2 regions of the Micromonospora sp. NPDC005174 genome follow, and region 2 is predicted to be linked to the other one. Evidence: riboswitches for the same ligand, from Rfam matches in the RefSeq annotation. Region 2 holds a riboswitch; the other holds the start of a gene.

Evidence for each region. Region 2 has a riboswitch for cyclic di-AMP ahead of ABZU91_RS12380 (C39 family peptidase). Riboswitches for the same ligand answer to the same signal wherever they lie in the genome.
Region 1: it holds a riboswitch for cyclic di-AMP, as region 2 does, so the genes downstream of both, ABZU91_RS02365 (transglycosylase family protein) here and ABZU91_RS12380 (C39 family peptidase) in region 2, are expected to answer to the same signal.

Annotation. Positions count from the first base shown of each region.
Region 1 covers NZ_JBEXIJ010000002.1:57,556-62,068, forward strand. Annotated here, with positions in the region: gene htpG (molecular chaperone HtpG) at 1-1,228, shown strand, start outside; cyclic di-AMP (ydaO/yuaA leader) riboswitch at 1,450-1,620, shown strand; gene ABZU91_RS02365 (transglycosylase family protein) at 1,620-2,297, shown strand; gene ABZU91_RS02370 (hypothetical protein) at 2,372-2,719, opposite strand; gene dinB (DNA polymerase IV) at 2,840-4,027, opposite strand; gene ABZU91_RS02380 (VOC family protein) at 4,085-4,513, opposite strand, start outside.
Region 2 covers NZ_JBEXIJ010000008.1:167,542-172,054, reverse strand. Annotated here, with positions in the region: gene ABZU91_RS12395 (acyltransferase) at 1-504, shown strand, start outside; gene ABZU91_RS12390 (hypothetical protein) at 690-1,142, shown strand; gene ABZU91_RS12385 (hypothetical protein) at 1,355-2,125, shown strand; cyclic di-AMP (ydaO/yuaA leader) riboswitch at 2,410-2,550, shown strand; gene ABZU91_RS12380 (C39 family peptidase) at 2,784-3,632, shown strand; gene ABZU91_RS12375 (alpha/beta fold hydrolase) at 3,769-4,513, shown strand, end outside; gene ABZU91_RS12370 (CDP-glycerol glycerophosphotransferase family protein) at 4,512-4,513, opposite strand, start outside.

The DNA of each region.
Region 1 (4,513 bases), on a different contig from region 2:
CGAGGTGCAGACCCTCAACTCGATGAAGGCGCTCTGGGCGCGCTCCCGCGACGAGGTCGACGCCGCCGAGTACAACGAGTTCTACAAGCACGTCAGCCACGACTGGGCGGACCCGCTCGAGGTCGTGCACATGAAGGGCGAGGGCACCTTCGAGTACGAGGCGCTGCTGTTCCTGCCCAGCCACGCCCCACTGGACATGTTCTCCCCGCAGGGCCGCCGCGGCGTCCAGCTCTACGTCAAGCGCGTGTTCATCATGGACGACTGCGAGGCGCTGGTCCCGACATACCTGCGCTTCGTCAAGGGTGTCGTCGACGCGCACGACCTGTCGCTGAACATCTCCCGCGAGATCCTCCAGCAGGACCGGCAGATCCAGATCGTCCGCCGCCGCCTGGTCCGCAAGGTGCTCGCCACGGTCAAGGACCTGAAGGCCAACCACCCCGAGCGCTACCGCACCTTCTGGACCGAGTTCGGCGCGGTGGTCAAGGAGGGGTTGATCGACGACACCGACAACCGCGACACCCTGCTGGAGATCCTGTCGGTCGCCTCCACCCACGACGCGGCGGAGCCCACCGACCTGGCCGGCTACGTCTCGCGGATGAAGGACGGCCAGACCGACATCTGGTACGCCACCGGCGAGTCCCGGGCCACCATCGAGAACTCCCCGCACCTGGAGGCGTTCCGGGCCAAGGGTCACGAGGTGCTGCTGCTCACCGACCCGGTCGACGAGGTGTGGATCGAGCGGGTCGGCGAGTACGACGGCCGGCCGCTGCGCTCGATCGCCAAGGGCCAGGTCGACCTCGACACCGACGAGGAGAAGCAGCAGGCCGAGGCCGAGCGCGAGCAGCAGCGGCAGGAGTTCGGCGCGCTGGTGCTGTGGCTCGGCACGACCCTCGCCGACAGTGTCCGGGAGGTCCGGCTGTCGTCGCGGCTGACCACCTCGCCGGCCTGCGTGGTGGGCGACGCGCACGACCTCACGCCGACGCTGGAGAAGATGTACCGGGCGATGGGGCACGAGGTCCCCACGACCAAGCGGATCCTGGAGATCAATCCTGGTCACCCGCTGGTCGCCGGGCTGCGCAAGGCCCACGAGCAGGGCGACTCCTCGGAGGCGCTGACCGAGACCGCCGAGCTGCTGTACGGCCTGGCGGTCCTCGCCGAGGGCGGTGAGCTGGCCGATCCGGCACGCTTCACCCGTACGCTCGCGGACCGGCTGGCGCGCACTCTCTGATCACCCCCGGCCGGCGGACCCGATCCGGGGGTCCGCCGGCCGGTTGGCAGGTGGACGTCGACCCTGATCGGAAACGGTCCATCATGGTCGGTGCACAGGTGGACGTCGTCCGCAACCGCTGGCCGGAGCGCCCCGCGTAGGCCGGTGAACAACTTCACAAGCGGTGGGCGACCGTCACCGACCGTGCCTACCGTCGGTCGGGTCCACCACCGTGGACGCCGCGACCGGCAACGCCAAATCCTGCCCCCGGTCGTCGGAAACAGAACCCGGGCAGGAGCGGGGGACCCAACGTTCCTCGGTGCATGTCACCTCGGGGTGAAGCCGCCACCGTGCGGCCGGGCTCCTCGGCCCGAACCCGACAGCTCACCTCGCCGGCGTGGAGGAACGAACCATGACGTCTGCGTACACACCCCGTCATCGACGGGTCACCACCCGCCGCGTCGCCGTCGGCACCCTGGCCGTCGGCGCGGTCACCGGCGCCGTCGCCCTCTTCGGCCCGGCGGCTCCGGCCCAGGCCGGCGTCAACTGGGACGCGGTCGCCCAGTGCGAGTCCGGCGGCAACTGGAAGATCAACACCGGTAACGGCTACTACGGCGGGTTGCAGTTCTCCCAGGGCACCTGGGCCGGCTACGGCGGCACGAAGTACGCCGCCCGCGCCGACCTGGCCAGCCGCGGGGAGCAGATCGCGATCGCCGAGAAGGTGCTCGACGGGCAGGGCATCGGCGCGTGGCCGACCTGCGGCCGCAAGGGCGGCTCGTCGGGCGGCTCCGCCACGACGTCGACCAAGTCCACCGCGAAGCCCTCGACGAAGTCGTCCACCGGCTCGTCGAAGTCCACCGCCGGCAAGGAGCGGTCGTCGCGGGGCGACCAGCCGGCGACCCGTAATCACGAGCGGACCGCCCCGGCGGCCAGCGGCGACACGTACGTGGTCAAGCCGGGCGACACCCTGTCGGAGATCGCCGAGCGGCACCGCCAGGCCGGCGGTTGGCAGGCCCTGTACGAGCGCAACCGGCAGCTGGTCGGCGCCGACCCGGGGCTGATCCTCCCGGGCCAGCGACTCGCTCTCTGACGCTCGACAGACGAACGCTCGGCCGGGTCACCGGCCGAGCGTTCGTTCGTCTGCTGGTCTCCGCGCGGTACGCGTCACGCCGCCGAGGCGGCCTTCCTCGGCTCGCGGCGCGCTGCCGCCTCGCCGTTCCAGCCCCAGCGCGGTGCCGGCGCGGTCGCCCAGCCGGTGCCGGCGGCGTCACCGTCGACGGTCATCTCGGCCGAGTCGGGGGTGCTGCGGGCCAGCCGCACCGACTGCTCGGCGCTCGTGCGGGCCGCGCACGGCCAGGCCTGGCCGGCGCACTGGAGATTGCGGCAGTGCCCCTCGTCGTCGGGCTCGTGGGCCTCGAGCACGTCGACCGCGAGCTGCCAGAGCAGCGGGTCGGTCACGTCGTGCGGGCGTTCGGCGCGGCGGCTCGATCGGTTGCTGGTGTCGTCGGACATGTGCCCCCCTCGTCAGGCTGTACCCCACAAGGGTCACCCGTCGGCTGCCGGCTAAACCGCCGACCTGCTGTGATGTGTCTCCTGTCGCAACTGGGCGCGTGGACACCGCACGCAGATCGGTCAATCCGGCAGCAGCGGCATCTCGACACCCGGCTCCCGGCCGAGCAGGACCGCACGGGTGAGCGCCGTCGAGCCGAACCGGTCGCGGACCGCGTCGACCGCTGCGTCCAACTCCGCGCCCGGGTCGCGGTGGAACGGCAACTCCGGCTGGACCGGACTGTCGTCCAGGTTGCCCACCGACACACCGATCAGCGTGACACCACGACCGTCGATCTCGAACCGGGCCGCCCGCAGCAACGCGCGCGCCGCGGCGAGCAGCGGCGTCGTGTCCGCGGTCGCCTTGCCGATGGTGTGCGAGCGGGTCGCCCGGCTGTAGTCGCCGAAGCGCAACCGCAGCACCACGGTGCGACCGGACCGCCCGGCCGCGCGCATCCGGCGGGTGACCCGGTCGACCAGACCGGCGAGGATGGCGTCCAGTTCCGCCGGGGCGTGCGGGGTACGACTCAGCGCGTGTTGGGCACCCATCGAGCCGCGTCGGCGACCGACCTGCACCGCGCGTGGGTCACGGTTGTGCGCCAGCGCGTGCAGGTGCCGACCGGCACCGGACCCGAGCAGCGACACCAGCGCGGCCTCACCGAGCCGGGCCACGTCGCCGACGGTACGGATCCGGTGCTCCCGCAGCTTCGCGGAGGTGACCGGGCCGACGCCCCACAACCGTTCGACCGGGAGGGGGTGCAGGAACGCCACCTCGGCGTCCGGTGCGACCACCAGCAGGCCGTCCGGTTTCGCCACCCCGCTGGCCACCTTCGCCAGGAACTTCGTGCGGGCCACACCCACCGTGATCGGAAGGTGGACCCGTTCACGGACCTCCCGGCGCAGCCGCGCCGCGATGTCGGCCGGTGACCCGACCAGCCGCCGCAGGCCGCCCACGTCCAGGAACGCCTCGTCGATGGAGATCCCCTCGACCAGCGGAGTGGTCTGCCGGAAGACCTCGAAGACCGCGCGGCTCGCCGCCGTGTACGCCGACATCCGAGGCGGCACCACGATCGCGTCCGGACACAGCCGGCGTGCCTGCTGGCCGCCCATCGCGCTGCGGACGCCCCGCGCCTTCGCCTCGTAGCTGGCCGCGAGGACCACGCCCCCGCCGACGATCACCGGCCGGCCGCGCAGGCGTGGATCGTCGCGCTGCTCGACCGACGCGTAGAAGGCGTCCAGGTCGGCGTGCAGGATGTTGGCACCGGGCGACACGTACACATGTTCGCACGGCATCCGGTGGTCGCGGCAGTGACCTGCGCGGACGTGGCGTCAGTCGAGACAGAACTCGTTGCCCTCCGGGTCGGCCATGACGAGGTGACCGGCACCCAGCGGGGGAGCGGGCTCGTGGCGGCTGAGCCGGGTGGCGCCGTGCGCGGCGAGCCGCTCGGCCTCCTTCTCCAGGGCCGCCATCCGCTCGTCACCCTCCAGTCCGGGTGCGGCCCGCACATCGATGTGTACGCGATTCTTGACCTGCTTGGGCTCGGGGACCCGTTGGAAGAACAGCCGTGGTCGCGAACCCTCGGGGTCGACCACCGCCGACGCGTCGTTGCGGTGCTCCGGCGGCACCCCCATCGCGTCGAGCGCCTGCTCCCAGGACTCGAAGTTCCCGGGCGGGTCCTGCACCTGGTAGCCGAGTGCCTCGGCCCAGAACGCCGCCAACGCGGCGGGGTCGGCGCAGTCGAGGGTGATCTGGATGTC
Region 2 (4,513 bases):
GGCCTGACGACCGCCACCGCGATCTTCGTGGGCACCTGGGTGGCCGCCGGGCAGTGGATCCGCGCCGAGTTGTGGACGACCCTGCTCGCCGTCGCGTACCTGCTGGTGATCACCGCCGCCGCCGACGCCGACGTGCGGAACCGGCGCTCGCCGTGGCGCTCGCGTCCGCTGGTCTGGCTCGGCGAGGTCTCCTTTGCGTTCTATCTGGTGCACGTGCTGGTGATGACCAGCGTGCTCCGGCTCAGTGGCGACTGGGGGACCGGCTTCCGGGGCTGGCAGGGGCCCGCGGTGGTGCTCGGGTTCCTGCTTGTGAACCTGGTGCTCGCCGGGTTGTTGCACCGCTACGTCGAGACGCCGATGATGCGCCGGCTCGCGCCGCGCCGTACTCGTCGAGCGCCGATCGTCCCCCACCAGCGCGCCCCGGAGACCGGAGGCGTCGACCCCGACGTCCCCGGCGAATCCGCCCGCGCGCCCGCGCAAGATCGCACTCGATCCCGGTTGTAGTGGTCTCGTGAGCCGACTGAGGCCACTACATCAACGATCGAGCACGATCTTGACGGGCGCGGTGGCACCCACCAGAGCCGGCTCTCACGCCACCATGTCCACGCTGGTCGGACGGGGTCGGCGCGGCGCGGGCCGACACGCCCGTCGCCGATGCGTCCGGGCGGTCCCGACGGTAGCGTGAGGACGTGCTCCCGGTCGCGCTCACCTGTCCCCTGTGGTGGGTGGCGCGCTGGGCGGCACGGGTGCTGACCAGCCTCGCCGTGCTGTCGCTCGCCCTGGGCGCGGCCCCGGCGCTGCTGCCGGCATCGGCCGCAGCGGCCCCGCCGCCCACCATCGGGTCGCTCGCCCTCGCGGAGCCGCTCGGACCGTCGATCGCGGCCCTCACCGACCGCGCCGTCACCGACCGCGCGGCTCTCTCCGGCCGGGCCGCTGCCCAGCACGCCGGCGGGGACCCGGTCGCCGGGGCGCGGGCCGACGCCGGGCCGGCGCGGTCCGTCGACCCGCAGCCTGCGCTGAAGGATGCCTTGGCCGTCCTGCCAGGCCCGCCGGTGGCCGGCAACCAGGCCCGCACGGCCGCTGAGCCCTCGCTCCGAGCCGCCGGCCCGGCCAGCCGAGCCTCCCGAGCGCCGCCGGCCTAGCGGGTCACAGGCGGGGCGTCACGCCGTCCGGCGAGCGCCGAGTCGTATGCCAGACGCCGGTCTCTACCCGGCCACCGGACCCCCAGGCCGACCATTGGGCCCACGGGCCTGCCGTCGACCTGAGCGCCCCGCCACCGCACCTGACGACACACCGCCCGCACCCTCGCCGTGCGGCATCCCATCGCTGACGTGCTCATGCCGAGGAGCCGACCATGGAAACCGTCGTCTTCTACCAGTTCCTGACCGAGGTGCCCCAGGCCGCCGCCATCTGGTCGGCCCTGTTCCTGCTGGCGCTGACGGTCCTCGCCGTACTGGTGGCCCGCCCGGAGCGGGACTCGCCGGCGGCCGACCCGACGCCGCCGACCCCCACCGCCCGCGAGCTGGCCGCCGCGGAGATCGCCGACCTGCGCCGGTACGCCGAGGAGGTGGCCGTCGCCGCCGCCCGAGCGGCGCGGACCGCCCGACGCCGTCGCGCTGACTGGCTGGTCGCTCAGGACGAGGCGCAGCAGGCGTGGACGGCGTACGACGAGGCGGACACCGCGGCCCGCCGGGTCGCCACCGCAGGGGCGTTGCCGACTCCCCGGACCCCGCACACCCCCGGCGAGTACGCGGCCCGGGAGCGCTATCTGCACCGAGCCGCGATGGCGGCGTACTGGCGCGGGGAGCTGACCATGGCGCAGCTCGGTGACGTGTTCGGGCACCGGCGTGGCTGGGACCCCCGCCGACACCCGGTGGAGCAGGAGGTGCTGCTCGTCCGGGCGATCCGTGACGCGAGGCTGGCGGAGCACCGGGGGGCCGTGCAGCGGGAGCGGTCGGCCTGGCGGGACGCGGAGGTGGCCGCCGAGTCGGCGCGCACCCTCGCCGAGGAGGCGTACGCGGCGGCGGTGCGGTCGCGGCCGGGCCCGGCACGGTCACGGCGTACGGCGACGCGGGCGTCCCGTACGGCAGTCGTGGCGCGCTGGCGTCCGGCTCGGGCGGGTTGAGCCCGATCCGTTATGTGAGGCGCGCCACCGGCGGCGGAATCGGGCGACCGGCATCATCGGGGGCCATTGTTCCTGGCATTGCGGCGGCGTTGTCGGCGGCCTGTCCGGTTGTCGCCCACAGGTCCCGGCGGAACCGGTTGTCCCATCGAGTCACGTCAGCGGCAAGACGCGCAGAAATTGCGGGGCTAATCGATGTTTACGCAGGTGGGCGCGGCTTGGCAGAGTGCCCACCGGCCAGTACTGTCGTCCCGTCCGGTGCGGTAACCGATCGCAGGAGGCGACGCCGCGCCGACCCGCTCAATCGTGATCAACGAACCGGGGACCCACAGTAAGTCCGGGGTGAATCCGCGAGCCACGGCCCGCGGTAGGGCGATCTTCCCGCCCGAATCCGTCAGCTAACCCGGTAGGCGGTGACGGAAGGAGTTCCATCCTCGTGCAGCACCCCTCGACCCCACAGTTGTTCCCCCGCCTCCACGGCGTCGCGGTGTCCCCGCTCATCCGCCTCGTGACGGTGAGCTGACCCCCAGGGTCACCGCCTTTCCCGCCCGGCCGTGCCGGGTGTTCCCCTGAGCGGTCCACCATCCGCGGGCCACGGCCCGCGCGCTGGCGCCTGCCCGGATACCGGCCGAGCCCCGGTGTGCCGCTCACCCCCCGAACCGTGGAGGACCTCGTGAAGCACACCCTGAAGCGCCAGCTCCGTCGTCTCGCGACCGAGCGCCCGTACCAGATCGTCGCCGCCTCCGCCGCGGCCCTCGCGATCGCCACCACCACCGGCGCCCTGGTCGCCGGCGCCGCCGACGCCCCGGCCGGCCAGCACACGCCGACCACGGTCGCCGAGATGCGCAGTGACACCGTCGCCTCCCGTGGCGAGGTCCGGTCCGCGGCCCCGTCGCCGAGCACCGCGCCGAGCACCGCCGCCCCGGCCACCAGTGCCGCGTCGCCCGCCGCGAAGGCCACGAGCAACCCGGACCTCACCCGTAAGCCGACGCCGCCGAAGCCGCCCGCGACCAAGGTGCTCGACTACGACTACGAGGCGCAGAACACGTACTACAACTGCGGCCCGGCGGCCACCCGCAACGCCCTGAGCGCCAGCGGCATCGACCGTACGCAGGAGGAGCTGGGTGCCGAGCTGGGCACCACCGAGATGGGCACCAACTCGGCTGAGGACACCACCCGGGTGCTCAACGCCGAGGTGAAGGGCTCCCCGTACCGCACCCGCATGTTCGAGGGCGCGCCCAGCCCGGCCCAGATCGACCGCCTTGCGGCCGACGTCGTCAAGGCCATCACCGACGGCCGGGGCGTGGTGGCCAACGTCGTCGGCGACGCCACCGACACCGACGGCGGTTGGCACTCCTACGGCGGCGGGCACTACATCGCCGTCGTGGGCTACAAGGACAACGGCCGGACCGTGCGGATCGCCGACTCGGCGAACCCGGCCGACCCGGCGTACTGGGTCACCACGATCGACCTGGCCAACTGGATCACCAGCCGGGGCTACTCCGCCTGATCCAGGCGGACACCCCACGACGCCGCGGGCGCCGCGTCCCCACGAGGGGCCGGCGCCCGCGGCGTCTTCGTTGCCGGGCGGCGACCGCCGCTGAACGGCTCTCGTACCGGGCGGCGAACCGTGGGAGACTGCGGCCGTGGCGGAAGAACCGGGTGGTCAAGCCGGCCGTGAGCCGATCCTGTTGCTGCTGCACGGCATGGGGGCGACAGGTGACGTGTGGCTGCCCTGGGCACCACTTCTGGAACAGCACTGGCCCGGGCGGTGGTCGGCACCCGACCTCGCCGGCCACGGCTGGTCGGCGCCACTGCCGTCGTACTCCTTCGAGGGTTTCGCCCAGCGGGTCGCGCAGGGCCTGACCCCCGACGACCGCCTCGTCGTCCTCGGGCACTCGCTCGGTGGTGTGGTCGGCGTGGCGCTGGCGGCCCGCGCCGCCGGACTGCCGGTGGACGCGGTGGTGGGGCTGGGCATCAAGGCGGTCTGGTCACCCACGGAGCTGACCCGTGCGGCGGAGCTGGCAGCCCGTCCGGTGGGCTGGTACGCCACCCGCACCGAGGCCGCCCGCCGCTACCTGCGGGTCGCCGGTCTCGCCGGCCTCGTCGCACCGGACCACCCGATGGTGGACGCCGGCCTGCGTCAGGTCGACGGCCGCTGGCGGCTCGCGATGGACACGAGCGCGTTCGCCGTCGGCGAGCCCGACCTGGCCGGGCTGTTGGCCGCCACCGACGTGCCGGTGGTGCTGGCGCGCGGGGAGCACGACCCGATGGTCACCGACGCGCAGCTCAAGGAGTATGGGGTACCGGTCGTCACGCTGCCCGGCCTCGGGCACAACGCCCATCTGGAGGACCCGGCGGCGGTGCTGGAGCTGCTGGAGCCGTACCGCT